One region of the Mesorhizobium sp. J8 genome, then DNA from elsewhere that is predicted to be linked to it. Evidence: predicted binding sites of a transcription regulator. Region 1 holds the regulator's gene; each other region holds the start of a gene.
The links. The regulator PhoB, encoded in region 1, activates phosphate uptake and scavenging genes when phosphate is short. The targets are predictions, from matches to a motif close to TGTCATNNANCTGTCAT.

Region 1 (10,165 bases):
GACCCGGCGCAACGCTGGCTAGAGAATTTAGCGGCAGGCGAGATCAAGGCGTTGACGCACGCGTATGGTGCGATCGCGCCATACCAAAGCAAAAGCCAAGCTTGGACAATGTGGTCATCGATTTCCGCCCTTCGGTTACGGGCGGGAGCAGCGACCGCCAACAAGAAACAGCGTCGACTCTACCCCAACGGACCTGTTTTCGGCGATGGCCAGGCCATGATCCGCTCTGGTGCTCAGGCAACGCGCTCTCGTCCGGATTTTATTTCCCGGCGGCCGCGACGCGGCCGCCGGGATAATTTTCCTTCAAAAGTCAGACAAGTTACTGATTTCCACCGCAAACTCCGGCCGGTCCTTGCTGGGCCGCCGCCCCCCTCTCCAGGCATCCCTTTCAGACGTTACCGGGCTGACACGAAACTGTCATGCGACTGTAATAATCGAGGGCTATTGCGCTCACCGGGCGCCGATAGAACGGGTGCCGAAAGACCATCTTCCGAACAGGAGCAGGCCACATGAGACATTTCATCCGCTCGGCGGCCGTTGCGATTGCAATGGCTGCGGCATCAACCCTTAGCATGGCCGCCGCGATGGCTGCCGACATCTCCGGCGCCGGCGCCACCTTCCCCTATCCGATCTATGCAAAGTGGGCCGACGCCTACAAGAAGGAGACCGGCATCGGTCTCAACTATCAGTCGATCGGCTCCGGCGGCGGCATCAAGCAGATCAAGGCCAAGACCGTGACCTTCGGCGCTTCCGACGCGCCGCTGAAGGGCGAGGATCTCGACTCCACCGGGCTCGCGCAGTTCCCGATGGTGATGGGCGGCATCGTTCCGGTCGTCAATCTCGAAGGCGTCAAGCCGGGCGAACTGGTGCTCGACGGCCCGACGCTGGCCGACATCTTCGCCGGCAAGATCACCAACTGGAACGACGAAGCGATCAAGAAGCTCAACCCCGACATCAAGCTGCCCGACCAGGCGATCGCCGTCGTCCACCGTTCGGACGGCTCGGGCACCACGTTCAACTTCAGCTACTACCTGGCCGACGTCAGCGCCGACTGGAAGTCGAAGGTCGGTGTCAACACCGCGCTCGAATGGCCGGTTGGCATCGGCGCCAAGGGCAATGAAGGCGTCGCCAACAACGTCTCCCAGACCGGTGGCGCGATCGGCTATGTCGAATACGCCTATGCCAAGCAGAACAAGCTCACCTATACCGACCTGATCAACAAGGACGGCAAGAAGGTCGAGCCGACCGCCGCCGCGTTCTCGGCCGCCGCGGCCAATGCCGACTGGAGCTCGCAGCCGGGTTACGGCGTCATCCTGGCCAACCAGGCCGGTGCCGAATCCTGGCCGATGACCTCGGCCACCTGGATCCTCGTCTACAAGAAGCCGGACGACGCGGCGGCTACGGCCGAAGCGCTCAAGTTCTTCGCCTGGTCCTATGCCAAGGGCGACGAGCTGGCTTCCAGCCTGGACTACGTTCCCATGCCCGACTCGGTCGTGAAGAGCGTCGAGGAAATGTGGAGCAAGGACATCGTCGACGCGAACGGCAAGCCGCTCTACTCCGGCATGTAATTCTTGGCGAACAAAGGGGGGCGCTTCCAGCGCCCTCCTGTCTCTTTCGAAATGCGAGGGGCTCAATGACAGCCATTTCCGAAGCCGCGACATCGTCCGCCATGCGGACCAGGGAAGCGACAGTGCGCCGCTTCGCCGTCACCGACATGGTCTTCCGGGCGGCCACGCGCGCTTCCGCCATCCTCGTGCTGGTTCTGCTCGGTGGGGTCGCTATCTCGCTGATCGCCGGCTCGTGGGAGGCGCTGTCGAAATTCGGCTTCTCCTTCCTGACCACCGAGTCCTGGAACCCGGTCACCGAGAATTTCGGCGCGCTCGCGCCCATCTACGGCACCATCGTCACCTCGGCGATCGCCATCCTCATCGCCGTGCCGATCGGCATTGGCATCGCCGTCTTCCTGACCGAGCTTTGCCCGCGCCCGCTCCGCCGCCCGATTGGCATCGCGGTCGAACTGCTCGCCGGCATTCCCTCCATCATCTACGGCATCTGGGGCCTGTTCGTCTTCGCACCGTTCCTGCAGACGACGGTGCAGCCTTTCATCATCAACCTTTTCCACGGCATACCGGGGCTCTCCAGCCTGTTTGCCGGTCCGCCCTACGGCATCGGCCTGCTGACCTCGTCGCTGATCCTCGCCATCATGGTGCTGCCCTTCATCACCTCGATCACCAAGGACGTGTTCGACACGGTGCCGGCGGTGCTGAAGGAATCGGCCTACGGCATCGGCTGCACGACCTGGGAAGTGACCCGGCGCGTGACCATTCCCTATACCCGCGTCGGCATCATGGGCGGCGTCATGCTGGGCCTCGGCCGAGCGCTTGGCGAGACGATGGCCGTCACCTTCGTCATCGGCAACGCGCATCGCATCAGCGCCTCGCTGTTCGCGCCGGGCACGACGATCTCGGCGACCATCGCCAACGAATTCACCGAAGCCGACGGCAATCTCTATACATCCTCGCTGGTGTCGCTCGGCCTGATCCTGTTCATCATCACCTTCATCATCCTCGCGCTCGCACGCTACATGCTGTTGCGCATCGATAGCCGCACGGGAGCCTGACCGATGTCGACTGCCCAATCGCTTCACCAAAGCCGCAAGCGCAAGAACGCCGTGATGATGGCGCTGTGCGTCATCGCTGCGGGCATCGGCCTCGCCTGGCTGGCGCTGATCCTCGGCGCCCTGCTCTACAAGGGGCTCTCGGGGGTGAACCTTGCCGTGTTCACGGAAATGACGCCGCCGCCCGGCGACGCCGGCGGCCTGCTCAACGCCATCTACGGCAGCATCGTCATGACCATCATCGGTATCGTCGTCGGCACGCCGATCGGCGTGCTGGCCGGCACCTACATGGCGGAATATGGGCGATTCTCGCGGCTCACGACGGTGGTGCGCTTCATCAACGACATCCTTTTGTCGGCGCCTTCGATCATCGTCGGCCTGTTCGTCTACGAGCTGATGGTGCGGCCGATGGGGCATTTCTCGGCGATCGCCGGCGCCGTCGCGCTGTCGATCCTGGTGATACCCGTCGTGGTGCGCACCACCGAGGACATGCTGAACCTCGTGCCCAACGCGCTGCGCGAGGCAGGCACGGCCATCGGCGCGCCGCGCTGGGTGGTGATCCGCTCCGTCGCCTACCGCGCGGCGCTCTCCGGCATCGTCACCGGCATCCTTCTGGCGATCGCCCGCATCTCCGGCGAGACGGCGCCGCTCCTCTTTACCGCGCTCAACAACCAATTCTGGTCGAGCAATCTCAATGCCCCGATGGCCAGCCTGCCGGTGACCATCTTCCAGTTCGCTCTCAGCCCTTACGAGGAATGGCAGCAGCTGGCCTGGACGGGCGCACTCATAATCACCCTGACGGTTCTCGGGCTGAGCATCTTCGCCCGCAGCCTAACCGGACGCAGAGAGGACAGATGAAACCGATGTTGTCCACCGACCTGAACGCACCCGACACGACCGTCGAGAAGGCCAAGATCGAGGTCAAGAACCTCAACTTCTACTATGGCCAGTCGAAGGCGCTGAAGGACATCAACCTGTCCCTGCCCGAGCGCAGCGTGACGGCCTTCATCGGCCCGTCGGGCTGCGGGAAGTCGACGCTGCTGCGCGTGCTCAACCGCATCTACGAGCTCTATCCGAAACAGAGCGCCGAGGGCCAGGTGCTGCTCGACGGCAAGAACATCCTCGACCGCTCGCAGGACCTCAACCTGCTCAGGACCAAGATCGGCATGGTGTTCCAGAAGCCGACGCCGTTCCCGATGTCGATCTACGAGAACATCGCCTTCGGCGTCAGGCTCTACGAGAAGATCAGCAAGGCCGAGATGGACAACCGCGTCGAGTCGGCGCTGAAGCGCGCCGCGCTCTGGAGCGAAGTCAAGGACAAGCTCAACGCCAGCGGCCAGAGCCTCTCGGGCGGCCAGCAGCAGCGCCTGTGCATCGCCCGCACCGTGGCGGTGAAGCCCGAGGTCATCCTGCTCGACGAGCCGGCCTCGGCGCTGGATCCGCTGTCGACGGCCAAGATCGAGGAACTGATCGACGAATTGCAGGCCGACTACACGATCGTCATCGTCACCCACAACATGCAGCAGGCGGCGCGCGTGTCGCGGCAGACGGCGTTCATGTATCTGGGCGAACTGGTGGAGTTCGACCGGACCGAGAAGATCTTCACCTCGCCCCGCGAGAAGCGCACGCAGGACTACATCACCGGCCGCTTCGGCTAAGCACATACGAGGACATCATCATGGCCGAACATACCGTCGCCTCCTTCGACGAGGATCTGAGGCAGATCAGCCGGCTCATCAACGACATGGGCGACCTCGCCGCCTCGATGGTCGGCGCCTCGACCAGGGCGCTGCTCGAAAGCGACAACGCGCTGGCGCAGCGCGTCGTCTCCGACGACGCCATCATGGACGCGAGACAGCGCGAGCTTGACGACCGCGCCATCACGTTGATCGCCAAGCGCCAGCCGATGGCCGACGACCTGCGCAGCGTGGTGGGAGCGATCCGCATGGCGGGCGACCTCGAGCGCATCGGCGATCTCGCCAAGAACATCGCCAAGCGCGTCGGCTCGGTCGGCGTCAGCGCCGCGCCGCGGGACCTCACGCATTCGATCGATTCCATGGCGCAGATGGTGCTGATCCAGGTCCAGGGCGTGATCCAGGAATATACGGTGGGCGATGCCACGGCGCTGGCCAGACTGCGCAACGACGACGAGCGCATCGACGTCAAATACACGGCCGTCTTCCGCGAGCTGCTGACCTACATGATGGAGGATCCGCGCAACATCACCGCTTGCACGCATCTTCTGTTCTGCGCCAAGAACCTCGAGCGCATCGGCGACCATGTGACCAACATCGCCGAGAACGCCTATTATGTGCTGACCGGCACGCAATTGCCCGCCAACCGTCCGAAGCAGGACGAGACGGCAATGTCGGCTCCGGCTGCCTGACGAAAAGGTTACCCCGATGATCGCGCCACGCATCATGGTGGTGGAGGACGAGGAGCCGCTGGGGGTGCTGCTCCGCTACAATCTCGAATCCGAGGGCTACCAGGTGGAAGTGGTGACCCGCGGCGACGAGGCCGAAATCCGCCTTCAGGAAAACGTTCCCGACCTGCTCGTGCTCGACTGGATGGTGCCGGCGGTTTCCGGCATCGAGCTCTGCCGGCGTCTCAGGATGCGGCCCGAGACCGAGCGGCTGCCGATCATCATGCTGACCGCGCGAGGTGAAGAGAGCGATCGGGTTCGAGGTTTGTCCACCGGCGCCGACGACTATCTGGTCAAGCCGTTCTCGACGCCGGAGTTCATGGCGCGCGTCAAGGCTCTGCTGCGCCGCGCCAAGCCGGAGGTGCTGTCCAGCGTGCTCAAGGTCGGCGACATCGTGCTCGACCGCGAATCGCACCGCGTCTACCGCAAGAAGAGCGAGATCAGGCTCGGCCCGACCGAGTTCCGGCTGCTCGAATTCATGATGCGCCACCCCGGCCGCGTGTTCTCGCGCAGCCAGCTGCTCGACAATGTCTGGGGCGAGACGATCTATATCGACGAGCGCACGGTGGACGTCCATGTCGGGCGGCTGCGCAAGGCCGTCAACAACGGCCGCATGCCGGACGTCATACGCACCATCCGAGGCGCGGGCTATGCCATCCGCGAGGACTAGGGATATGCAGATATTCAGGTGAGGCCGGCCTGCGAATGGCAGCTTCCTGCGCTTCCGGTACTCACGTACCCAAAAGTACGCTCCGTTCCGGTTCTCGGAATCCACCATTCTCGACTCGGCCTGACCTGAATCTCAGCATATCCCTTGCGCCTATGCGACGTGCTTGCCCGCTCGCGCCTGCATGCCCGGCGCGAAGATTTCCTGGTCGACGAAGGTCAGCGCGCGCATGGCGCAGCCTTCGCGGATCAGCGGCAGCTCGTTCGGCTCGGTGTCGAAGGAGATCGATTCCGAATGCTGGCCGCCGGCGGTCTGGGCGATCGCCTTCCTCAGCGCCGGCTCGATCAGGTCGAAGGCGGCCGCGCTGACGCCGACCATCGCGACGGGCGCCGGGTCGATCAGCGCGAACAGGCTGCCAAGGCCGAAGCCCAGCGCTTCGCCGGCCCGGCGATAAGCCTCCCGCTCAGGGCCGTCCTGTTGCCGGGCCTTTGCGGCAAGCGCGCGCATGTCGGCGTCGCCGACGTCGGTCGGCGCGGCATCCTCGCTTATGCCCATGGCGCTGCGCCAGATCGCGTAATTGCCGGCATAGGCCTCGACGCAGCCGCGCCGGCCGCAGCGGCAAAGCGCGCCGCCGGGACGGTGGATCATGTGCCCGAACTCGCCGCCGGAGGAATGCGTGCCGGTGAACAACGCGCCCTTCAGCACCAGACCCATGCCGATACCATGCGACAAGAGGATGGCGATGAAGTCGTCGCGATAGCGGTCGGGATCGCGCCATTGCAGCGCCACCGCCATCATGTTGCAGTCGTTCTCCATGGTGGCGGGGATGCCGAATTCCGTCTCGAGAAGGTCGGCGAACGGGATATCGGTCAGCGGCGTGATCGGCGACCACAGCATGGCGCGCGAATGGGAATCGGTGATGCCCTGGATGCCCATCGCGATGCGGGCGACGCTGCCCACGTCGAGGTCGGGATCCTGCAGCCGGCGCCGGACGATCGCCAAGCATTCGCCGATCAGCTCGTCGCGAGGCATGACGAGCGTGTCCAGGCGCAGCTGTTCCTCGGCAACCACCTGGCCGGCATAGTCGATCACGGCAACCGACAGGAAGTTCAGCGAAAGCACCACCGTCAGCACCGCGGCGGCTTCGGGGTTCAGCGCCAGGCCGATCTGCGGCCGGCCGCGTTTCAACGCCGTCGGCTCGCTGGCCTTGCTTTCCGTGAGGATACCTTCCTGGATCAGATCGGCGGAGATCGCCGAAATGGTCGAGTGGCTGAGCCCGGTGGTGGCGGCGATCTCCGTCCGCGACGGCTGGCCGGCGCGGCGCACGGCCGAAATCACCATGGCGCGATTGCGCCGGCGCAAATCGTCGTGGCGGATCCCGACCGACATTGTCTCGCACGTTCCTCCCGCGTCATCGCGGCCTTGTGATGATGCCATGGCCTGTCGCTGACACGCTAGGGATTGTGACAGAAGCCGGGGTTCATGTCATTATTTATTGCGAATGTCGAAAAAAATGTCCGCACCCATCAAAACCCATCAGAATCGCAGTTGACAGCGTCGTTTTGCTGGATCACTATTTTTTTGAGGCTCGAAAAAAAGCCTCTGTGCAGGCCTTCGGGCCAGTTTGGGTCGCGCCGCACGGGGCGCAGGGAGGATATCATGAAGAAATTCGCAGCCGCCATTCTGGCGGGCGTTGCCATGTCGCTGACGCTGGCGTCGGTCGCCGAGGCGAAGGACAAGGTCATCGGCGTGTCGTGGTCGAATTTCCAGGAAGAGCGCTGGAAGACCGACGAAGCGGCGATGAAGAAGGCCATCGAGGCCGCCGGCGACAAGTATATCTCGGCCGACGCGCAGTCCAATCCCGGCAAGCAACTGACCGACGTCGAAAGCCTGATCTCGCAGGGCGCCAACGCGCTGATCATCCTGGCGCAGGACGCCTCGGCAATCGGCCCGGCGGTGCAGAAGGCGCTCGACGAAGGCATCCCGGTCGTCGGCTATGACCGCCTGATCGAGAACAAGGACGTGTTCTACCTGACCTTCGACAACAAGGAAGTCGGCCGCATGCAGGCCCGCGAGGTGTTCAAGGCCAAGCCCGAAGGCAACTACGTCTTCATCAAGGGCTCGGGTTCCGATCCGAACGCCGATTTCCTGTTCTCGGGCTCCATGGAAGTGCTGAAGGAAGCGATCGACAGCGGCAAGATCAAGAATGTCGGCGAGGCTTACACCGACGGTTGGCTGCCCGCCAACGCGCAGAAGAACATGGAGCAGTTCCTGACCGCCAACGACAACAAGGTGGACGCGGTCGTGGCCGCCAATGACGGCACCGCCGGCGGCGTCGTCGCTGCGCTCACAGCACAGGGCCTGGCCGGCACCGTTCCGGTTTCCGGTCAGGACGGCGACCACGCGGCACTCAACCGCATCGCGCTCGGCACGCAAACCGTGTCGGTGTGGAAGGACGCGCGCGAGCTCGGCAAGAACGCCGCCGAGATCGCCTCGCAGCTCGCGGACGGCAAGAAGATGGGCGACATCGCCGGCGCCAAGGACTTCACGACGCCCGGCGGCAACACCGTCAAGTCGCTGTTCCTGACCCCGATCGCGATCACCAAGGACAATCTCAACGTCGTCATCGACGCCGGCTGGATCAAGAAGGACGAAGTCTGTGCGGGCGTGCCCGCTGGCAGCGTCAAGGTCTGCGACTGAGCTTTGCCGACACTGGACCAAAAACCTTGCGCCGCGCCTGGAGCGGTTCATCGAACCGCTCCATTTCTTTGTTGCCGCAATCCCGGACGGAAAACCGCTACGCACTTTTCCTGGGATTGCTTTAAAGCCGCGGCGTTTTCTCGAAGATTGCCGTTCCGCCTCTAGCGGATAGCTTCTAGGCTTGCTCCGGCACCCGCAGACGGGCAAGCCGGCGGGAGGAAATCATGACCGACACGACGTCCACGCAACCGGCCGACACCGCGCGCGCGTCGGAACTGGGCGCCGTCGCCCGGTTCCTGAAGGCGACCGAGCTCGACACCCGCATGCTCGGCATGATCGGCGCGCTGCTCTTGATCTGGGTCGGGCTGCATGTGATCTCCAGCCTGCGGCTCGGCGTCAATCCGCTCGACTTCGACAGCCGCACCTTCCTCACGCCGCGCAATCTATGGAACCTGTCGGTGCAGACGTCGGCCGTGGCGATCATGGCTTCCGGCATGGTGCTGGTCATCGTCATGCGCAACATCGACCTGTCGGTCGGATCGGCCGAAGGGGTGATCGGCATGATCATGGGCTTTGCCCAAGTGCATTTCCTGGTGCGCTTCGTCGGGCTCGAATTGGGCAATCCCTGGATATGGGTCCTGGCATTGCTGATCGGCCTGGCGCTCGGCCTCATCATCGGCGCCTTCCAGGGCTTCATCATCGCCTATCTCGAAGTGCCGGCCTTCATCGTCACGCTGGGCGGATTGCTGGTGTGGCGGGGCGCTGCCTGGTGGGTCACCAGCGGCCAGACCGTGGCGCCGCTCGACACCACCTTCCAGCTGATGGGCGGCGGCCCGGCGGGTTCGATCGGCGCCAAATGGAGCTGGGTCGTCGGCATCGTCGCCTGCCTTGCGGTCATTTTCATGCATTATAACGGCCGCGTGCAGCGCAAGCGCTTCCGTTTCCCGCTACGTCCGGTCTGGGCCGAGACGCTGCTCGCCACGGTCACCTGCGCGATCATCCTGGGCGCCGTCTGGCTCGCCAACTCCTATCCCTGGCCGGTCGGTATCGTGAACCGCTACGCCGCCGCCAACAACATCACCGTCCCCGAGGGCGGGCTGTTCATCGCGCATGGCATCGCCATTCCGGTGCTGATGGCGGTCGCCGTCGGCCTGATCATGACCTTCGTCACCAAGCGCACGCGCTTCGGCCGCTATGTCTTCGCCATCGGCGGCAATCCGGAAGCGGCCAACCTCGCCGGCATCAACACGCGCTGGATCACCATGAAGGTGTTCATGATCGTGGGCGTGCTGGCGACGATCGCGGCGGCGATCTCGTCGGCCAGGCAGAATTCGTCGACCAATGCGCTCGGCACGCTGGACGAGCTGCTGGTCATTGCCGCCGCCGTCATCGGCGGTACGTCGCTTGCCGGCGGTTCCGGAACCGTGCTCGGCGCCATGCTCGGCGCGCTGCTGATGCAATCGCTGCAGTCCGGCATGGTGCTGCTCGGCGTCGACTCGCCGCTGCAGAGCATCGTCGTCGGTGCCGTGCTGGTGATCGCGGTATGGCTCGACACCCTCTATCGCAAACGCGTCTGATCAGGGAGAGATCCAACATGGCTGAGAAATCCGCTCCCGCCGGCGTCCCGTTGGTCGACATGCGCAACATCTCGATCGCCTTCGGCGGCATCCGCGCCGTCGACGATGCATCGGTCGATCTTTTCCCCGGCGAAGTGATGGCGCTGCTCGGCCACAACGGCGCCGGCAAGTCGACGCTGATC
Region 2 (10,165 bases), 270 kb from region 1:
CCCCCTTGCGCATATTCGCGCATTACGCGGCTGAAGTCGGCGGTCTGCACCTTTTCCGACCATTTGTATTCGATGCCCAGTTCCTTCTCGGCCTTCTGCAGCGCGACATGGATCTGGTTGTCCCACGGTTCCTCGATCGGCGTGGCGAAGATTGCCGCCACCTTCAGCTTCTTGTCCTTGGCGAACGCCGCGCCGGGCAGCACGGTAGCCGCGAGGCCGAGCGCGCCGAGTTCCAGCAGGTTGCGCCGCGACAGGCCGGCGCGTTGCGTTTTGCTATGGTCGTTTTCCATTGAAGTGCCCCTCTGTTCGACAGCCGTGTCGAGCCGGCTGTTCCAAAATGTCAGACGCGCAGGACTATGGAACGGCGCCTGAGATTTGTCCACATGGTCAAATTTGGTGCGTCGCTTCTGCGTTCGTCATCCACGGGCGGAGCAAGGAGCGTAGCGACGCTGCGCAGACCCGAGGATCCATGCCGCGACGACCGAGCGCCGCAACAGTGCAGAACGAGCGTCGGCCGCGCCGGCCTTGTTCTGCACCGTTGTATTCTTCGATTGACGGAACGGCATGGATACCAGGGTCTCCGCTTCGCTTCGCCCTGGAATGATGAAATTACCGGGCGCCCGCACCCTCCCATGCCCCAGTCTCGGCAAACCTTTTCAGCACCGGCGCCGGCTCGAAAATCGCCCGTCCCGTCCGCGCATGCCAATGCTCCAGCCGTTCGACGATCTTGCCCGCTCCTTCCAGCCCGGCCCAGAACATCGGGCCGCCCTTGCCGACCGGGAAGCCGTAGCCGTTGACCCAGACGACATCGATGTCCGATGCCCGCGCGGCGATGCCTTCCTCGAGGATCTTCGCGCCTTCGTTGACCAGCGGGTAAAGCGTGCGCTCGATGATTTCCTCCGCGCCGATCTGGCGTCGGGCGATCCCGAGTTCCTCTGCCTTGGCACGGATCAGCGCCTCGACTTCCGGATCCGCGACCGGTTCTCGCGCGCCGCTCTCATAGCGATACCACCCGCTTCCGGTCTTCTGGCCGAAATGGCCCTGCTCGCACAGCGTATCGGCAATCACCGCGGTGAGGCCGCGCGCCTTGCGGTTGCGCCAGCCGATGTCGAGGCCGGCTAGGTCGCCCATCTGGAACGGCCCCATCGGCCAGCCGAAATCGGTGAACGCCTTGTCGACCTGAGCAGGTGTGGCGCCTTCCAGCAGGAGCGCTTCGTTTTCAGCACCCCGCGCAGAGAGCATCCGGTTGCCCACAAAACCGTGGCAGACGCCGACGACGACCGCCACCTTGCCGATGCGCCGGGCGAGATCGGCGACCGTCGCCAGCACCTCCGGTGCGGTCTTTTCGGCCCGCACGATCTCCAGGAGCTTCATGACGTTTGCCGGCGAAAAGAAGTGCATGCCGAGCACGTCCCCCGGACGCGAGGTCGAGGCGGCGATTTCGTTCACGTCGAGATAGGAGGTGTTGGTGGCAAGGATGGCGCCGGGCCTGGCGATGGCGTCGAGCTTGCCGAAGACGTCCTTTTTCACGGCCATGTCCTCGAACACGGCCTCGATGATCAAATCGCAATCGGCAAGGTCGGTATAGTCGGTGCTGCCCATGAACAGGCCGAGCCGCTTCTGCCTGGCCTCCTCGCTCAGCGAGCCGCGGCTGACGGAGACGGAATAGTTCTTCTCGATCATCGCCAGCCCGCGCCGCAGCGCCTCCTCGCTGGTCTCGAGCAATGTCACCGGCAGACCGCCATTGGCGAAGGCCATGGCGATGCCGCCGCCCATCGTGCCGGCGCCGATGATGCCGACGCGTTCGATCCGGCGTTTCCGGAGATCCTTGCCTGGCACCTTCGCCGCCTCGCGCTCGGCGAAGAACAGATGCCGCTGAGCGCGCGACTGGTCGCCGGAAACGAGTTTTTGGAAAAGCTGTCGTTCGGCGGCAAGCGCTGCGTCGAACGGCAAGGTGATCGCGTTGCGCACGGCCTCCGCGCAGGCAATCGGCGCTTCAAGCCCGCGCGCTTTTTTGGCAAGGTCGGCCGCCTGGCGGTCGAAAGCGGCAAGATCGGTCTCGGCAATGCGGTCGTTGCGGTCACGCACCGGCACGAACGGACCGCCTTGTTCAACCATTTCGGCAGCGAAACGAACTGCCGCTGCCAGCAGATCGCCGTCGACGACGGCGTCGACAAGCCCCGCCGCCTTCGCCTCGCCGGCCCAATTCGGCGTTCCTGAAACGATCATGCCAAGCGCCTTCGCGGCGCCGACCAAGCGCGGCAGGCGCACCGTGCCGCCGCCGCCCGGCAAGAGGCCGAGCTTCACCTCCGGCAGGCCGAGCTTTGCCCCCTGATCGGCGACGCGAAAATGGCAGCCCAACGCCAGCTCCAGCCCGCCACCCAGCGCCGTGCCGTGGATGGCGGCGACCGTCGGCTTGGGAACCGTTTCCAGCAAGGCGATGATTGCGCGCAGTTCCGGCTGCTGGATTGGCTTGCCGAATTCGGTGATGTCGGCACCGGCGACAAAGGTGCGTCCGGCGCAGGCGATCACGATCGCCTTGGCGGCGGGATCCTCGCGCAGCGCGGTGAGCACGTCAAAAAGCGGCTTGCGGACGTGGAAGCTCAACGCGTTGACCGGCGGGTTGTCGATGGTGACGACGGCCACGCCGTTCTCGTTCGCGACGCTGACAGAACTGGACAAGCGGAACCTCCCGAGACCGGTTGCGATCGGAATACGGGTTTACTAGGCCGGCCCGCGATTGGGAACCCGATCCGGCGTTGGCCTAACGGATGTCGGGTCAGCCCCGGCCGGCGGCTTCGGTCGCCAGGCTCTCCGGCATCTCCGCTTCGGCACCGCGGCCGCCACGCCAGGAAGCGAAGGCGGCGACCAGATAGAGGACCGCCGAGAAGGTGAAGGCAAAGACCAGCCCGTGCTTGAACGGTCCCGACATCAGCTCGGGAAAGAACTGGTTGCCGGTCAATGTCGCGGCGTTCGCGGGCGGCAGGGCATGGAGCACGTCGGCCGGGATCAGCTCGCCCATCGGGTTGTAGCCGAGAAAAGCGGCGAACAGGCTGGCGACCGGAGGCATGTTGGCGACCTGGTGCGCGATCGCCTCCGGCACATGTTGCGCCAGAAGGCCGGCCTCCATCGTCGCCGGCAGGCTGGCGGCAAGGCCGGCCAGCATCAGGCTGAAGAACAGGCCGATCGACAGCACCTGGCCGGCATTGGTGGTTGTGGCGCGCATGCCGGAAGCCTGGCCGCGTTCGCGCGCCGGCACGGAATTCATGATCTGCGTCGAGTTCGGCGCGACGAACAGGCCGGAGCCGAGGCCGTTGAGGAAGAGCAGGCCGGCAAAGGCGGTGTAGGAGAAGTCGGCCGGCAGCAGCATCAGCGCGACGAAACTTGCCGCGCCCGCGACCATGCCGCCGACGGCGAAAGGCACGCCGCCGATGCGGTCGGAGAAATAACCGGAGATCGGCCCGGCAATCAGGAAGCCGATCGTGAGCGGCAGCATGAAGATCGCCGACCAGAGCGGCGTCTGCTCGAACGAATAGCCGTGCAGCGGCAGCCAGATGCCCTGCAGCCAGACGATCAGCATGAATTGCAGGCCGCCACGGGCGATGCCGGAGGCGAGATTGGCGATGTTGCCATAGGCAAAGCCCGGAATACGAAACAGCGACAGGTCGAGCATCGGCTTGGCAACGCGGCTCTCGATCGCGACGAAAGCGATCAGCGAGACGACGCCAATGGCAAACAGCGTCAGCACTTTCGGGCTGGTCCAGGCCATCACCTGATCGCCATAAGGCTGCAGGCCATAGGTGATGGCGGTTAGGATCATAACCAGTCCGAGGCCGAAGCTGATGTTGCCCAGCCAGTCGATCGTGTGGCTGGAGCGGTTCGGCGCGTCGTGCAGCTTCAGATACGCCCAGATGGTGCCGACGAGCCCGAAGGGCACGTTGATCCAGAACACCAGCCGCCAGTCGGTGTCGGCGAGCAGCCCGCCGATCAACAGGCCGATGAACTGGCCGCCGATCGCCGCCACCACATTGATGCCGAGGGCGAAGCCGCGCTCGTTCTCGGGAAAGGCGTCGGTGAGCAGCGCCGTGGAATTGGCCATGATCAGCGCGCCGCCTATGCCCTGGATGATGCGCACGCCGATGAGATACATGGCGGCGAAATCGCCCTGGCCGGGCAAAAGGCTGAGCGCGATGGAGGCGGCGGTGAAGACGGCGAAGCCCAGATTATACATCTTCGCCCGGCCGAACTGGTCTCCCAGCCGGCCGAAGGCGACGACCAGCACGGCGGTGGCGATCATGTAGCCGATGATCGCCCAGAGCAGGTAATTGATGTTGCCGGGGTCGAGCGCCTTGAGGCCGATGCCGCGAAACACCGCCGGAAGGCTGATCAAGAGGATCGAGCCGTTGATGGCGGCGGCAAGCATGCCGAGCGTGGTGTTGCTCAGAACCATCCATTTGTGGCTCCGTGGGCGGTCTTGTTTTGCGGTGGTCATGGCGTTCTGGTCCGGCGCTGCTGGCGCGTCGAGGGCCGGCAGGCTATATATGAGGATAGTCTCAGGTTTGGAATATGAGGATGGCCTCGGAAAAATCAAGCGAAACTGTGCCGCAGCCGCGCGCGCCGCAGCAAAAAAGAGGCCGCGACCGCGTCGCCGCACTGATGGCCGCGGCCTCGGATCTGTTCGTCGAGAAGGGGTTCGACGCGACGACCATGACCGAGATCGCCGCCAAGGCGGGTGCGGCCATCGGCACGCTCTATCTGTTCTTCCCGACCAAGCAGGCAATGGCACAGGCGATCCTCGCCCAGAACGCGGAGGCGCTTTCAGCCGAGCTCGACGACCTGCGCGATCGCACGCAAGGGATGACCGCGGCGGAAATCGCCGACCGATTGTTCGCGCGGCTTGGCGCCTTCATGGCCGGGCATCCGGCCTATTCGGCGCTGCTCGACCTGCCGGGCGACGATGGCTGGCGGCGTGCCATGCGCGGCCGCCGGCGGAACCAGATCGCGACGCTGTTCGCCGCCGCCGATCCGCCGCTGCCGCCTGGCCAGGCCGAAAGGCTGGCGGTGATCGTGCCGCAATTGATGCGCATTCCGCTGACCTTGATCGGCGAGAAGCGCCTGCGCGACGGCGTGCTTGAGGAATTGCGGCTGATGCTTAGCCGGCATCTGGAAGCCGGCGAAGGCTGACGAAGCCGCGGCCCGGTTAGTTGTCCACGCGGCCGAAAGGCGGCACGTCGCCGATCACGTCGCGCTTGTCCTTGCCGCAGACGAAGGCCTTCGCCTTCTCGTCGGCCAGCTTGCGCGCCTGGTCGTTGGCCTGCGGATTGCCGGTGGCCAGAACCAGGCCGATCGTGCAGCCCTGATGCTCTTCCGGCTGCGCCACCTTGGCGACGACCAGGACTTCTGTCTGCTTCTTCTCGTCTTCGGGGTCGCTGACGGAGCGGCGATGAATGGCGGCGAAGGGGATGGCGGCGTCGCCATTGGTCTCGATGCGCCATTCCACCTTCGGGCCGGAGCCGTTGAAGGCGGTGAAGCTCTCCCAGACCGAAGTCATGTCGTCTGACGGAAAGCCATAATAGACGGATTCGCGCGCGTCGTCGTAGCCGATCAGGACCGGGTAGCCGCGATAGCCGGAGCAGACGAGGCTCGCCCAATCGCCGTCGCCTTCCGCGGCCCGCGCATAGGTCGCGCAATCCTTCTTTGAATCGAGATCTGTGTAGGCGCTGGAGATGTCGCCGGCCCGGGCCGCCTGGCAGAAACCGGCAAGCGCAAGCGGGATCAAAAGAGCACGCATCACGGGCAACTCCGTTTCGAGTTGCCGGAAGCGTAGCGCCGTCCGCTATTTCTTCAAGCTGGCTTCGATCAGGAGGTCGGCGTTGCGGGCAACCGCCGCGGCCGGTCCGCCCACGCCAAAGAGCTGGCCGCTGATATAGGCGCCTTCGATGAGCAGCAGCAGGCCGTCGCCCAGCGTGTCGGAATCGGCGGCGCCCATCGCGGCGGCCATGGCGCGCAGGCGCCGGCGCAGTTCCACCTTATTGTTCTCGCTCACCACCCGCGCGGGATGGCCGCGCTCCGGATATTCCACCGCCGCATTGGTCATGCCGCAGCCGCGGTAATCGGGCTTCTGCGTGCGTTTGCCGACCCGGGTCAGGAAAGCGATGACCTGCGCGCGCGGATTGCCGGGATGCGCGTTCACGGCCTCGTCGAAGCGGTCCCAGAATTCGAGGTCGTATTTGCGCAGATAGGAGGCGGCAAGCTCGTCCTTGGACGGGAAGCTGCGATAGAGGCTGGGCTTGGTGACGCCGGCGCGCCTGACGATCTCGTCGACGCCGATCGCCCTGATGCCCTCGCGATAAAAAAGGTCGCGCGCCACGTCGAGGATCTTGTCCGCCGCTTTCGGGGCGGGGGCTGCTTTCAACGGCGCTTCAATTTTATTGTCCGATGGCATGCAAACAACTCGCTTGACAATGTTACTGACCGGTACGTATGTATGACACCATCCCATTGCAACGTACCGGTCAGTAACATGATAGCCCAGTCCCGCCCGTTTGGCCAGCGCTACGCTTTCGTCGTCGTTGCCGTCATTTTCCTGTGCCTGCTGATCGCGGCGGGACTCCGTTCGGCGCCCTCGGTGATGATGGTTCCGCTGGAGGAAAGCTTCGGCTGGCGCCGCGACGTGACCTCCTGGGCGGCCAGCATCGGCATCCTGCTCTATGGCCTCACCGGCCCGTTCGCGGCGGCGCTGATGGAGCGTATCGGGCTGCGCCGCACGCTGCTCGGCGCGCTGGCGGTGATGTCGGGGTCGACCGCGCTCAGCCTGTTGATGACCGAACCCTGGCATCTCTTCATCACCTGGGGCGTGTTTTCCGGCATCGGATCGGGCGCGGTGGCGAGCGTTCTCGGCGCCACGATCGTCAACCGCTGGTTCAAGACCAATCGCGGCCTGATGATGGGCCTGATGTCGGCCTCCAGCGCCACCGGCATGCTGGTGTTCCTGCCGGTGATCGCCTCGCTGGCGCAGAGCGGCGGCTGGAAGCCGGTGGCGATCGCGGTGGCGCTTGCCACCGCCGCGCTGATACCGTTCGTTTTCCTGCTGGTGCCCGAGCGTCCCGCCTCGATCGGCCAGGTTCGCTACGGCGCCGATGCGGACGACGTGCCGCCGGTGTCGCCCGCATCGCAGGGCAATTTCCTGGCGCATACGCTGAACACGCTGCGCCGCGCGGCGGGCACACGGGTGTTCTGGTATCTCTTCGCCACCTTCTTCGTGTGCGGCTTCACCACCAACGGCCTGGTCGGCACGCATCTCATCGCCTTTTGCGGCGATATGGGCATCGGCGAGGTGCAGGCCGCAGGACTGTTGTCGATGATGGGCATTTTCGACCTGATCGGCACGACGCTGTCCGGCTGGCTCACCGACCGTTTCGATCCGCGCAAGCTGCTCGGGGTCTATTACGCGGTGCGCGGCTTGTCGCTGATCTACCTGCCTTATTCCGGCTTCTCGGCGACCAGCCTGATCATCTTCGCCGTGCTCTACGGGCTTGACTGGATTGCCACCGTGCCGCCGACGCTCAGGCTCGCCAACGAAGCCTTCGGCGATCGCAGCGGGCCGATCGTGTTCGGCTGGATCGTTGCCGGCCACCAGGTGGGCGCGGCGGCCGCCGCCGCCTTCGGCGGCACGATGCGCGAGCTGCAGGGCAATTACGAGCTGGCCTTCCTGATCGCCGGCATGACGGGCATCGCGGCGGCCTGTATCTCGCTGCTGATCAATACCGACCGACCGGCTTTCGAGCCGGAGCCGCAGGCGGCTTGAGGGCGCCGCTTCCCTTTCTCCCCTTGTGGGAGAAGGTGTCGCCGAAGGCGACGGATGAGGGGTGTTCCAGGGAAAGCTGGTGTCTCGTTCCGATGAAACGCCAACGTCTCACTCCGCTGGAACACCCCTCATCGGCGCTGCGCGCCGAGCCACCTTCTCCCACAAGGGGAGAAGGAAAGCGCTGCACTGTTATCAAAACTTCATGGTTCCGATATGCGCCTGAAACATTGAGGCGAGAGCTTGGCGGTCCCGTTCAACGCCATCCGGAGACAGCCATGAACAAGCTCTCATTGACCCGCCGCGCTTTCGTCACCTCGGCCAGCGCCTTCGGCCTTGTCGGCGCCTCCGGTCTGGCGCTGCCCTATTATTCCCGCGCCAATCAGCGCCCAGCCTTCACGCATGGCGTCCAGTCCGGCGACGTCGACGCGACGTCCGGCATGGTGTGGACCCGCACCGACAGGCCCGCGCGCGTGATGTATGAAGTGTCGACCACCGAAAGCTTCGCCAATGCCACGCGGCTGGCTCCGCTCGATACCTCGCCGGCCAGCGACTATACGGTGAAGCGGCTGCTGACCGATCTCGCCTCGGACCAGGACATCTTCTACCGCATGACTGCCGCCGACCTCTCCGACATCAATGCCGTCTCCGAGCCGATCGTCGGCCGCTTCCGCACCGCGCCGTCGTCGAAGCGCGACGTGCGCTTCGCCTGGTCGGGCGATACCGCCGGCCAGGGCTGGGGCATCGACGAGACCGGCATGAAGACCTACTCGACCATCGCCAAGCACACGCCGGACTTCTTCCTGCATTCGGGCGATACGATCTATGCCGACGGCGCGCTGAAGGACGAGGTCGACCTGCCCGGCGGCGGCAAGTGGAAGAACGTCGTCATGCTCGACGGCAAGCGCAAGGTCGCCGAGACGCTGGACGAATACCGCGACCAGTGGAAGTACAACATGATGGACAAGCATGTGCTTGCCCTCTCCGCCATCTGCCCGACCTTCTACCAGTGGGACGACCACGAGGTGCTGAACAACTGGTCGGACTCGAAGGACCTCAGCAAGGACGACCGGTACAAAGAGAAATCCATCCATGTGCTGGCGGCACGCGCCGCGCGCGCTTTCCATGAGATGACCACCATCCGCTACGAGCCGGCCGAGCCGGGCCGCGTCTACCGCAAGATCTCACACGGGCCGCTGCTCGACGTGTTCTTCCTCGACATGCGCTCCTATCGCGGCCCCAACGGCGCCAATCTGGACGAAACGCTGACGCCGAAGTCGCGCATGATCGGCGAGGAGCAGTCCAAATGGCTGAAGCGCGAGCTGGCCAATTCCAGGGCGACCTGGAAGATCATCGCCGCCGATATGCCGCTCAGCCTGGTCGTCTGGGACGACGCGGCAAAGAAGGTCGGCTTCGAGGCGGTGTCGAACAACGACAACGGCAAGCCGAAGGGCCGCGAGCTTGAATTCGCCGATGTGCTGCGCTTCATCAAGAATGCCGGCATCACCAACACGGTTTGGCTCACCGCCGACGTGCATTACACTGCGGCGCATTACTACAATCCCGACAAGGCGCAGTTCCAGGATTTCAACCCGTTCTGGGAATTCGTCTCAGGCCCGATCCATGCCGGCACGTTCGGCCCCAACGACCTCGACATGACCTTTGGGCCCGAGCTGAAGTTCATCAAGGCGCCGACCGCCGAGCAGGGTCAGAACCTGCCGCCGTCGGCCGGCCTGCAGTTCTTCGGGCTGGTCGACATTTCCGGCGCGACCGAGCAGCTCACGGTGCGGCTGATGGATCGCGACGACAATGAGCTTTACAAGGTGACGTTGGATCCGGTGCGGTCGGCTTGAGGTGATCGAGAAATCGGCAAGGTTGGCGGGACAGCGCCCCCCTCTGGCCTGCCGGCCATCTCCCCCACTTGGGGGGAGATCAGCAGTTTCGGCGCCTCGCTCCTTTTGCAAGGTCGGCGATTGGCGAAAGCAAGCATGACAGCCAATCTCCCCCCATGTGGGGGAGATGCCCGGCAGGGCAGAGGGGGGCGTGAAGGATCGCTACGTTTGCCGCGTTATTGCGGGCGTCAATCCGGGTAACAAGCCCGCGGAACGTTCGGCCAGACCGCCGTGTCGCAATTGGCGTCCTTCTGGCGCTGCTTGAAGGCGGCGCTGACCGGGCCGGTGACGATCGGGTCGACGCCGTCGGGCGCGTCGGCGAACATCTGCTGCGCGGTCCTGGCGTCGGGCGGCTGGATGGAACCGCTCTCCCGCAGAGCCGTCGCCGATTGCGCAACACCGGCCGCAAGCAGCAACCCAAGCGCCGCCCACGCCAAAACCGGACGCAATCTGGACATCTGATCGGTCA
Region 3 (10,165 bases), 800 kb from region 1:
TTCGAGGCGGCGCGGAAAGTCGGCCGTGAATTGCTGGTCGAGATCATCGCCGGCAAGCATGGCAAGCTCGACGACACCACCATTCCGCGCGCGCTGGAGGAGCTCTATGCGCTGGGCATCAAGCCGGACTGGTGGAAGCTCGAGCCGCAGGCTTCGGCAGGCGCCTGGGCGAAGATCGAACAGGTGATCGTCAAGAACGACCCCTGGTGCCGGGGCGTCGTGCTGCTTGGGCTGGAGGCGCCGCAGGACGAGCTGGTCGCAGCCTTCGCCGCCACCGCCAATGCGCCGATCGTCAAGGGTTTCGCCGTCGGTCGCACCATCTTCATCAACGCCGCCGAACAATGGCTGGCCGGCAAGATGTCGGATGACGAGGCTGTCGCCGATATGGCCGCCCGCTTCGAACAGTTGACCGAAGCGTGGCTTGCCGCGCGCGGCCGTAAGGCAGCATAAGAGCACGGGCAGCATAACAAAACGGCTTGATGAAAGCCGGAGGAAACGACCAATGACGAAGACCGTTCGCCTGACGATGGCGCAGGCTGTGACCCGCTTCCTTAGCCGGCAGAGGACCGTGATCGACGGCAGGACGGTGCCGATCTTCGGCGGCGTCTGGGCGATCTTCGGCCACGGCAATGTTGCCGGCATCGGCGAGGCGCTCTACCAGGTGCGCGACGAGCTGCCGACCTTCCGCGCGCATAACGAGCAGGCGATGGCGCATGCCGCGATTGCCTACGGCAAGGCGAACTTCCGCCGCCGCTTCATGGCGGCGACCTCTTCGATCGGCCCCGGCGCGCTGAACATGGTGACGGCGGCGGCGCTCGCGCATGTGAACCGGTTGCCCGTCCTGTTTTTGCCCGGCGATGTGTTCGCCAACCGCCTGCCCGATCCCGTGCTGCAGCAGGCCGAGGATTTCTCCGACGGCACGGCGAGCGTCAACGACTGCTTCCGCCCCGTATCGCGCTATTTCGACCGCATCACGCGGCCGGAGCAGATCATCCCGGCGCTGAACCGCGCCATGCAGGTGCTGACCGATCCGGCCGAATGCGGCCCGGTCACGCTTTCGCTCTGCCAGGACGTGCAGGCCGAGGCTTATGATTATCCGGAAAGCCTGTTTGCCGAGCGCGTCTGGACGCCGCGCCGGCTGCGCCCGGACCGCAATGAGCTGGCGGCCGCCGTCGCGGCGCTGAAGGGCGCCAAGAAGCCGCTGGTGATCGCCGGCGGCGGTGTCCTCTATTCGCAGGCCTCGGACGAACTGGCCAAGCTGGTGCAGGGCGCCGGCATTCCGGTCTGCGAAACGCAGGGCGGCAAATCCTCGCTGCCCGACGATCATCCGCTCAACATGGCCGCCGTCGGCGTCACCGGCACGTTGGCCGCCAACCGGCTGGCCGAGGAAGCCGATGTCGTGCTCGCCGTCGGCACCAGGCTGCAGGATTTCACGACTGGTTCCTGGGCGCTGTTCAAGAATGCCGGCCGCACCATCATAGGGCTGAACACGCAGGTCTTCGATGCGGGCAAGCACTGGGCGCTGCCGCTGGTGGCCGACGCGGCCGAAGGACTTTCCGAGCTGGCCGCCGCGCTCAAGGGCTGGAAGGCCCCTAGCGCCTGGACCGACAATGCGCTGAAGGGCAAGACGGAGTGGCAGGCCGCCGCCGCCAAGGTGACGGCCTCGACCAACGCCGCCTATCCTTCCGATGCGCAGGTGATCGGCGCCGTGCAGCGCGCCATGGGTTCGGGCGTCACGCTGCTGCATGCCGCGGGCGGACTGCCCGGCGAATTGCACAAGCTGTGGCAGGCCGGCGCGCCGGGCTCCTACCATGCCGAATACGGCTTCTCGACCATGGGCTACGAGATCGCCGGCGGCCTCGGCGTGAAGATGGCGAAGCCCGATCAGGAGGTCGTCGTCATGGTCGGCGACGGCTCCTATCTGATGCTCAATTCCGAGATCGCCACCTCGGTGATGCTTGGCCTCAAGCTCACCATCGTGCTCCTCGACAATCGCGGCTTTGGCTGCATCAACCGGCTGCAGATGGCGACCGGCGGCGCCAACTTCAACAACCTGCTCAAGGACGCGCGCCACGAGGTGCTGCCGGACGTCGACTTCGCGGCGCATGCGGCAAGCATGGGCGCCGTGGCCGAGAAGGTGGCGTCGATCGCTGAGCTGGAAACGGCGCTGGCCAAGGCGAAGAAGAATGACAGGACGACTGTGCTGGTCATCGACACCGATCCGCTGGTTTCGACCGAGGCCGGCGGCCATTGGTGGGATGTCGCCGTGCCGGAAGTCTCGGCGCGGCCCCAGGTGAACGCCGCGCGCAAGAAATATGAGGAAGCCGTGGGCAGCCGTCAGGGCTGAACTGCGTCCGCCTGCAACGATTGAAGCTGGAGTGACGACTTGAAAGCCAAACTGGGCATGTCCCCCATCGCATGGTGGAACGACGATCTCGTGGAACTGAGCGATGACGTGTCGCTGGAGGAGTGCTTGCGGCAATCGCGCTCGGCCGGCTTCACCGGCATGGAGATGGGCCGCCGCTTCCCCAACGACCCGAAGGTGATGCTGCCGATCCTGAAAGAGGCCGATGTGACGCTTTGCGGCGGCTGGTTCTCCGGCACGCTGGTCGATGAGGATCTGGCCAGGAACAAGGACCGCATCCAGCCGATGATCGATCTGTTCAAGGCGGTCGACGCGCCCTGCATCGTCTACGGCGAGGTGGGCCGCTCGATCCAGGGCGACCGCTCGAAGCCTCTGGCCACCAAGCCGAAGCTTTCCGACGACGAGATGAAGGCCTATGGCCGCCGCGTCACCGAGTTCGGCGAATGGTGCGCGGAGCAGGGCATGCCGCTTTCCTACCACCACCACATGGCCGCCGTGGTCGAGACCGAACCGGAGCTCGACGCCTTCATGCGCAACTCCGGCGAAGGCATTCCGCTGCTGCTCGACGCCGGCCATCTCGCCTTTGCCGGCGGCGACGTGCCGCGCGCCATCGACAACCATCACAAGCGTATCAACCACGTCCATGTGAAGGACGTGCGCATGGGCGTGATCGAGAGGCTCGACCGCTCGAAACAATCCTTCCTCGACGCGGTGGCGCTCGGCGCCTTCACCGTGCCGGGCGACGGCTCGCTCGATTTCGGCGCCATCGTCCAGCGTTTCGCCGATCACGGCTATGAGGGCTGGTTCGTGGTCGAAGCCGAGCAGGATCCGAAGAAGAACCCGCCCCTCAAAATGGCGCAGGTCGGCCACAAGGAGCTGATGCGGGTGATGACGGCCGCCGGCTACACGGTGGAGACGCAAGGGTTCCCGGCGTAAACGGTGGATTCGCCCGGGCGCGCGGTTTATCCGTTGCGCCTTGGGCAAATCCTGGATTGGCGCGATGAAAGACTATGAGCATCCCTTCTTCCGGCCACTGTGGCGGCGCATCGCCGTCGTCGCCGTCTGCCTGATCTGGTCGCTGATCGAGTTCGCCTCCGGCACACCGTTCTGGGGCGTCATCGCGCTGGGCTTCGCCGGCTATGCGGTGTGGCAGTTTTTCTATCTCTACAAGCCGGTGGAGGAGGCAAAGCCTCCGGCCGAGCCGAAGGAATAATCCAAGGAGCTCCGTATGTCGAAACTCATCGTCAAGGCCGACAAGGGACACGGCCATGTCGCTCACGTCACGCCGCAAAGCGCCGGCTGGACTTACGTTGGTTTCGATCTCCACCGTTTGCGGCCGGGCGAGACGGCGTCCGGCAAGACCGGCGAGCGCGAGGTCTGCCTGGTCTTCGTCACCGGCAAGGGCAAGGCGTCGGCCGGCGGCAAGGATCTCGGCCTGCTCGGCGAGCGCATGTCGCCCTTCGAGGGCAAGCCCTGGTCGGTCTATGTGCCGCAAGGCACCGACTGGTCGGTGACGGCGGACACCGAGCTGGAGCTCGCGGTCTGCTCGGCGCCTGGCCTCGGCGGCGGCCTGCCGGTGCGCGTCATCGGACCTGACGATCTCGGCCAGGAGGTGCGCGGCAAGGGCACCAACACGCGCTACGTCACCAACATCCTGCCCGAGGGCAAGCCGGCGGATTCGCTGCTGGTGGTCGAGGTCATCACGCCCGGCGGCCATACGTCGAGCTATCCGCCGCACAAGCACGACCAGGACAATCTGCCGGCCGAATCCTATCTCGAGGAGACCTATTACCACCGCCTCAACCCGCCGCAGGGCTTTGCCTTCCAGCGCGTCTACACGGATGCCGACCGCAACGGCGTGCGCGAATTGGACGAAGCAATGGCGATCGAGGACGGCGATGTCGTGCTGGTGCCGAAGGGCTATCATCCTTGCGCGGCCTGCCACGGCTACGACCTCTATTACCTCAACGTCATGGCCGGACCGAAGCGGACGTGGAAGTTCCACAACGCGGCCGAGCATGAGTGGCTGATGAAGACCTGATCAGGATCTGTTGATATTCAGGTGATGCCGGCCTGCAAATGGCGGTTTCCTGCGCTTCCGGTGCTCACGTACTCCAAGTACGCTCCGCTCCGGTTCTCGGAAGCCACCATTTTCGACTCGGCCTGACCTGAATCTCAACACACCCTGGCAGCTCGGCAAAGCCGTTGGTCCAGCCCGGGGAAAATCGTCGGCTAAGGACCACCGGGGGTTGCTTGCCTTCGAAAACCCATGAAAGCTTCGTCAATCCGTCATGGAAATCACCTATGGCAGCGGGTCTGATGCATGTCGCCGCAAGCGCTCCGGCGTTTTTGGGCCCACGACTTGCCAAGACAATGACTTGAAGCGCGTCGCATGATCCTTTGGGCGCGGCGCGCTTGACGAGGAACGCCGATGCGCTACGCCATCTACTACACCCCGGGACAGGACGAGAAGCTGGCGCGCATTGCCGCCAACTGGCTGGGCCGCGACCCGTTCGGCGCGGCGACGCGGCCGGTCGAGGCTGTCGGCGATCTATCCGCCGCGGAAGTCGCCTTCCACACCGCCTCCGCCAGGCGCTACGGGTTCCATGCCACGCTGAAGGCGCCGTTCCGGCTCGCGCCGAACGAGACGGAAGCCTCGCTGCGCGCGGCGCTTGACGTCTTTGCCGAGGCGACGCCGCCGGTCGTCATCCCGCGTCTGGTCGTCGGGCAGATCGACGGCTTCTTCGCGCTGGTGCCGGAAACGCAATTCGCGCCGCTCAACGAATTCGCCGGCGAGGTGGTGCGCGCCTTCGATAATTTCCGCGCGCCGCTCACGGAGGCGGAGATCGAGCGCCGCAACCCCGATGCGCTGAAGCCGGACGAGTTCCGCAACCTCTGCCAATGGGGCTATCCTTACGTCTTCGACACGTTCCGCTTCCACATGACGCTGTCAGGGCGCGTCGGACCGGAGGAAAGCCCACGTCTTCGCGCGGCGATCGACGGGCTGTTCGCCGACGTGCTGCGGCAGCCGGTGCCGGTCGATGCGCTGACATTGTTCGTCGAAAGCGAGCCCGGCGCCCCGTTCATGGTGCTTTCCCACCATGCGCTTGGCCGTGGCCCGGCCCGCAAGACAGCCTAGGGCGGATCAGCGGAACGCTGAACCGCCCTATCTTTAGTTTTTACGCAATTCCGGACGGAAACCGCAAAGCACTTTTCCTGGAATTGCTCTGATTTGATTGCCGACCGTTCGAGATAGGACCACCTGAGATGACCGCCGAAACCGTTCTCACCAATGCCCGCATCGTGCTGCCCGACGAGATTGTCGAGGGTTCGCTTCTGCTGCGCGACGGCCTGATCGCCGCCATCGAGCCGGGGGCCGCCCGGGCCGGCGAGGACATGGGCGGCGATTACATCATCCCGGGCCTTGTCGAGCTGCACACCGACCACCTCGAAGGCCACTACGCGCCGCGTCCGAAGGTGCGCTGGAACCCGATCGCCGCGGTGCTTGCGCATGACGCCCAGGTCGCGACCGCCGGCATCACCACCGTGCTCGACGCCTTGCGCGTCGGCATGGACGAGGACGCCGACCTGAAGTCCGACGACGTCCGCAAGCTGGCCGACGCGATCGAGGACAGCGTGCGCCAGGATCGGCTGAGAGCCGACCATTTCATCCACCTGCGTTGCGAGGTTTCGGCGCCGGACTGCCTCGAGGCTTTCGCCAATTTCGAGACTGACGACAGGGTGAAGCTCGCCTCGCTGATGGACCATGCGCCCGGACAGCGCCAGTTCGTAAACCTCGAGACCTATGCCTATTACTATCAGCGCAAGCTGAAGCTGACGGACCGCGACTTCCAGAAATTCTGCGAGAAGCGGATGGCGGAATCGGCCCGCAATTCCGGACCGAACCGGGTCTTCATCTCGGCCGCCTGCCATGAGCGCGGCATCGTGCTGGCCAGCCACGACGACGCGACCGCCGGCCATGTCGACGAAGCGGTCGAGCAGGGCGTGCGCGTCGCCGAGTTCCCGACGACGGAAGAGGCCGCCAAGGCCTCCAAGGCAGCGGGTCTCGGCGTGCTGATGGGCGCGCCGAACGTGATGCGCGGCGCCTCGCATTCCGGCAACGTCTCGGCGCGCACGCTTGCCGCCGACGGCCTGCTCGACATCCTGTCGTCCGACTACATCCCCTTCAGCCTGATACAGTCGGCCTTCTTCCTCGGCGACGTCGTCGAGGGGATCACGCTGCCGCAGGCGGTCGCCATGGTGTCGAAGAACCCGGCCGAGGCGGTCGGCCTTGCCGACCGCGGCGTCATCGAGCCCGGCCGCCGCGCCGACCTGGTGCGCGTGCGCGTCGACGACCATGTGCCGGTCGTGCGCACCGTGTGGCGTCAGGGCCGCCGGGTCGCATGATGGTCTCGGCCCTCATCGAGCGCGAGCTGGCCGAGAGCCTGCCGATCCGCAACGGCGTCTTCGTCGCGGTGGTCGGCCCGAGCGGCGCCGGCAAAGATACGGTGATCGGCTATGCCAAGCAGCGCTTTGCCGGCGAGACGCGGCTGGAATTCGTGCGCCGCGTGATCACCAGGCCGAGCGATTCGGCAAGCGAGGATCACGACACGCTGGCGGACGCCGCCTTTGCCGAAGCGGAAGCGGACGGCGCCTTCTCGCTGTGTTGGGACGCGCACGGCCTGCGCTACGGCCTGCCGGCCGATGTCGACTGGGCCGTGGCCAATGGCCATGTGGCGGTCGCCAACGTGTCGCGCGCGGTGATCCCGGCGCTGCGCGAACGCTACGCCAACCTGGCCGTGGTCGAGATCACCGCCACGCCGGAGATCCTGGCCGAACGGCTGGCCGCGCGCGGCCGCGAATCGCGCGGCGAGGTGCTTGCCCGCCTGGCGCGCAGCGCCAATGTCAAGCTGACAGGACCTGACGTGACCTCGATCGACAACAGCGGCGACAGGCAAATCGCCGGCGAACGCTTCGCCGAGGTGCTGCGCAAGGCGATGGCGTTCTCCGATCTGTCGGACATGATCTAATATCTTCCCCTTCTCCCCTTGTGGGGAGAAGGTGGATCGGCGCGCAGCGCCGAGACGGATGAGGGGTGTTGGAGGATCGCTGCGATGCCGAAATGAGCGCTGTACGCATCCTATTCTTCAGCGCCTCGTTTCTTCCAGCACCCTCATCCGGCCGCTTCGCGGCCACCTTCTCCCACAGGGGGAGAAGGGAGGCGCTTCACTTATTGAAGTTGGCGATGAACTGCTTGAACTGCGGCGTCGGCGGCCTGGCGAACATCTCCTTCGGCTCGCCGGCCGAATCCACCTCGCCCTTGTGCAGGAACATCACCTTGCTCGACACGTCCCGGGCGAAGCCCATCTCGTGGGTGACGACCAGCATGGTGCGCCCTTCCTCGGCGAGCGAGCGCATGACGCGCAGGACCTCGCCGACCAGTTCAGGATCGAGCGCCGATGTCGGCTCGTCGAACAGCATCACCTTGGGGTTCATCGCAAGCGCCCGGGCGATCGCGGCACGCTGCTGCTGGCCGCCCGACATATGCGGCGGATAGTAGTTGCGCCGCTCCCATATGCCGACGCGCTTCAGCAAGGCCTCGGCCTGCTCCAGGCACTCGGCGCGCGGCCGCTTCAAAACATGCGTCGGCGCGGCAACGAGGTTTTCCAGCACCGTCATGTGCGACCAGAGATTGAAGCTCTGGAACACCATGGCGAGGTTGGCGCGGATCCGCTCCACCTGGCGGATATCGGCCGGCGCCTGATGACCATCGCGGCTTTGCTTCATCTTGATGAGCTCGCCGTCGACCCGCACCTCGCCGGAATCCGGGGTCTCCAGGAGATTGATGCAGCGCAGCATCGTGCTCTTGCCGGAGCCCGAGGAGCCAAGGATGGAAATCACGTCGCCCTTATGGGCTTCCAGCGAAATGCCCTTGAGCACCTCGTGATCGCCGAAGCACTTGCGCAGGTTCTTGACGCTGATCGCGGGCGTCTCGCCGGAGGACGGTGCCGCTTGCGCGGCAGCAGCGACATTTGCCGACATCACAACACCTCCGGTACGGGTTTGACGAGTTGGCTCTGCTCGGGCGGCGGCCGCAACTGCGGCGAAAGCCGGTATTCGACCCAGGCGAACAGCCGGGCAATCGACAGGTTGAGCAGCAGGTAGATCACGCCGGCGCAGGTCAGCACCTCGATCGGCCGGAACGTGTCGTGCTGGATCTTCTGCGCCGTTCCCATCATCTCCATGATGGTGACCACGGAAGCGAGTGCAGTGGCCTTGGTCATCAGGATGATCTCGGTCGAATAGGCCGGCAGAGCGAGCCGCAGCGCGATCGGCAGCGTGACGAGGCGGAAGCGGGTGAAGGCCGACATGCCGAACGCCTTGGCCGCCTCTATCTGCCCGACAGGCACCGCCCGCAGCGCGCCGCGGAAAATCTCGCTTTCATAGGCGGCCGTGTTCAAGGCCATGGCGACGATCGTGCAATACATCGGATCGCGCAAGATCGGCCACAGGATCGGGCTGTGGCGGACGAAATCGAACTGGGAGAGCCCGAAATAGATCAGATAGAGCTGCACCAGGAGCGGCGAGCCGCGGAAGACGAAGACATAGGCGCGGGTGAAATATTCACCCAATTTGTAGCCGGAAGCCCGCAGCCAGGTCAGGCCGGTGGCGATGACGAGCCCGAAGGCGATGCCGAAGAACCAGATCTCGAGCGTCAGCGGCAGCGCCTTGAGCACGCTCCACATTGTGGAAAGATAGAAGTCGAAATCCACCGCCACCTCACTTCGGCCGCGTGAAACTGCGCGAGGTGTAACGCTCGGCCTTTTCGAAGATCGGCGTCGAGACCGAGGTCATCACCAGGTAAAGGATGCCTGCGACCGTGTAGAAAAGCAGCGAATGGTGCGTGGAACGCGCCGCCTTGTTCGCGGTGAGCATCAGCTCGGCGACGCCGGTGACCGATATCAGCGCCGAATCCTTGATGGTCAATTGCCAGACATTGCCCAGCCCCGGCACCGCGAGGCGCAGCACCTGCGGCATGATCACCAGGCGAAAGCGCAGCCAGGCCGACATGCCGTAGGCGCGGGCCGCTTCCAACTCGCCGCGGTGGATTGCCAGGAACGACCCGCGAAAAACCTCGGCCTGATAGGCGCCGGAAATGATGCCGACCGCAAGCACGCCGCCGAGGAAGCTCGGCATGTTCAAGATGTCGGTCGAGCCGATCGATCCAGTGGACCGCGCCACGCCAGTCAGAACCTGTGTGCCGCCATAGTAGAAGAGATAGATGATCAAAAGTTCCGGCTCGCCGCGGAAGATGGTGGTGTAGCTCTCGCCGATAAATCGCAATCCGCCGCGATGCGAAAGCTTGGCAGCCGCCACCAGCGACCCAAGCACGGCGCCAATCAGCATCGAGACGACGGTGACGGCGAGCGTCCAGGCGATGCCCCAGAGCAGCTGCACGCCCCAGCCGGCGGCCAACAGCTCATAGGCCGTCGCCACCTGGTCCTTGAGATCGTTGAGAAACTCCACTTACGGCTCCTGCGGGCGCCGAGATAGGTATCGACGGTTGCCTGCCTTTGATGCATGTCGTTGTCCCAAAACCGCTACGCACTTTCGGACGACATGCACTCAATGCAAAACGGGAGCAGCCTTGGCTGCTCCCGTTGCGACATTACTTGGTAATGTCGATCTTGAACCATTGCATGGAGTATTTCGACACCGAGCCGTCGTCGAGCGCGGCCTTGAGCGCCTTGTTGTAGATGTCCTGCAGGTCCTTGTCGGTCTTGCGGAAGGCCGCCCCGA

Region 2: a site for PhoB is predicted at 7,995-8,011, ahead of MJ8_RS30800 (alkaline phosphatase D family protein). Genes of this name have one in related genera too.
Region 3: a site for PhoB is predicted at 4,642-4,658, ahead of MJ8_RS01405 (DUF1045 domain-containing protein). Genes of this name have one in related genera too.

What each region holds. Positions count from the first base shown of each region.
Region 1 covers NZ_AP024109.1:6,160,863-6,171,027, reverse strand. Annotated here, with positions in the region: gene MJ8_RS29490 (response regulator) at 1-22, shown strand, start outside; gene pstS (phosphate ABC transporter substrate-binding protein PstS) at 510-1,568, shown strand; gene pstC (phosphate ABC transporter permease subunit PstC) at 1,634-2,620, shown strand; gene pstA (phosphate ABC transporter permease PstA) at 2,624-3,475, shown strand; gene pstB (phosphate ABC transporter ATP-binding protein PstB) at 3,472-4,275, shown strand; gene phoU (phosphate signaling complex protein PhoU) at 4,296-5,003, shown strand; gene phoB (phosphate regulon transcriptional regulator PhoB) at 5,020-5,709, shown strand; gene MJ8_RS29455 (ROK family protein) at 5,860-7,095, opposite strand; gene xylF (D-xylose ABC transporter substrate-binding protein) at 7,366-8,406, shown strand; gene MJ8_RS29445 (sugar ABC transporter permease) at 8,631-9,983, shown strand; gene MJ8_RS29440 (ATP-binding cassette domain-containing protein) at 10,001-10,165, shown strand, end outside.
Region 2 covers NZ_AP024109.1:6,435,425-6,445,589, reverse strand. Annotated here, with positions in the region: gene MJ8_RS30835 (BMP family protein) at 1-290, opposite strand, end outside; gene MJ8_RS30830 (3-hydroxyacyl-CoA dehydrogenase NAD-binding domain-containing protein) at 610-2,682, opposite strand; gene MJ8_RS30825 (MFS transporter) at 2,780-4,450, opposite strand; gene MJ8_RS30820 (TetR/AcrR family transcriptional regulator) at 4,573-5,184, shown strand; gene MJ8_RS30815 (hypothetical protein) at 5,201-5,791, opposite strand; gene MJ8_RS30810 (TetR/AcrR family transcriptional regulator) at 5,837-6,445, opposite strand; gene MJ8_RS30805 (MFS transporter) at 6,524-7,807, shown strand; gene MJ8_RS30800 (alkaline phosphatase D family protein) at 8,083-9,657, shown strand; gene MJ8_RS30795 (hypothetical protein) at 9,885-10,154, opposite strand.
Region 3 covers NZ_AP024109.1:271,534-281,698, reverse strand. Annotated here, with positions in the region: gene MJ8_RS01430 (bifunctional 5-dehydro-2-deoxygluconokinase/5-dehydro-2-deoxyphosphogluconate aldolase) at 1-450, shown strand, start outside; gene iolD (3D-(3,5/4)-trihydroxycyclohexane-1,2-dione acylhydrolase (decyclizing)) at 503-2,347, shown strand; gene iolE (myo-inosose-2 dehydratase) at 2,387-3,301, shown strand; gene MJ8_RS01415 (DUF3329 domain-containing protein) at 3,366-3,578, shown strand; gene iolB (5-deoxy-glucuronate isomerase) at 3,594-4,406, shown strand; gene MJ8_RS01405 (DUF1045 domain-containing protein) at 4,797-5,504, shown strand; gene MJ8_RS01400 (alpha-D-ribose 1-methylphosphonate 5-triphosphate diphosphatase) at 5,633-6,772, shown strand; gene phnN (phosphonate metabolism protein/1,5-bisphosphokinase (PRPP-forming) PhnN) at 6,769-7,395, shown strand; gene MJ8_RS01390 (ABC transporter ATP-binding protein) at 7,592-8,407, opposite strand; gene MJ8_RS01385 (ABC transporter permease) at 8,407-9,138, opposite strand; gene MJ8_RS01380 (ABC transporter permease) at 9,146-9,892, opposite strand; gene MJ8_RS01375 (transporter substrate-binding domain-containing protein) at 10,035-10,165, opposite strand, start outside.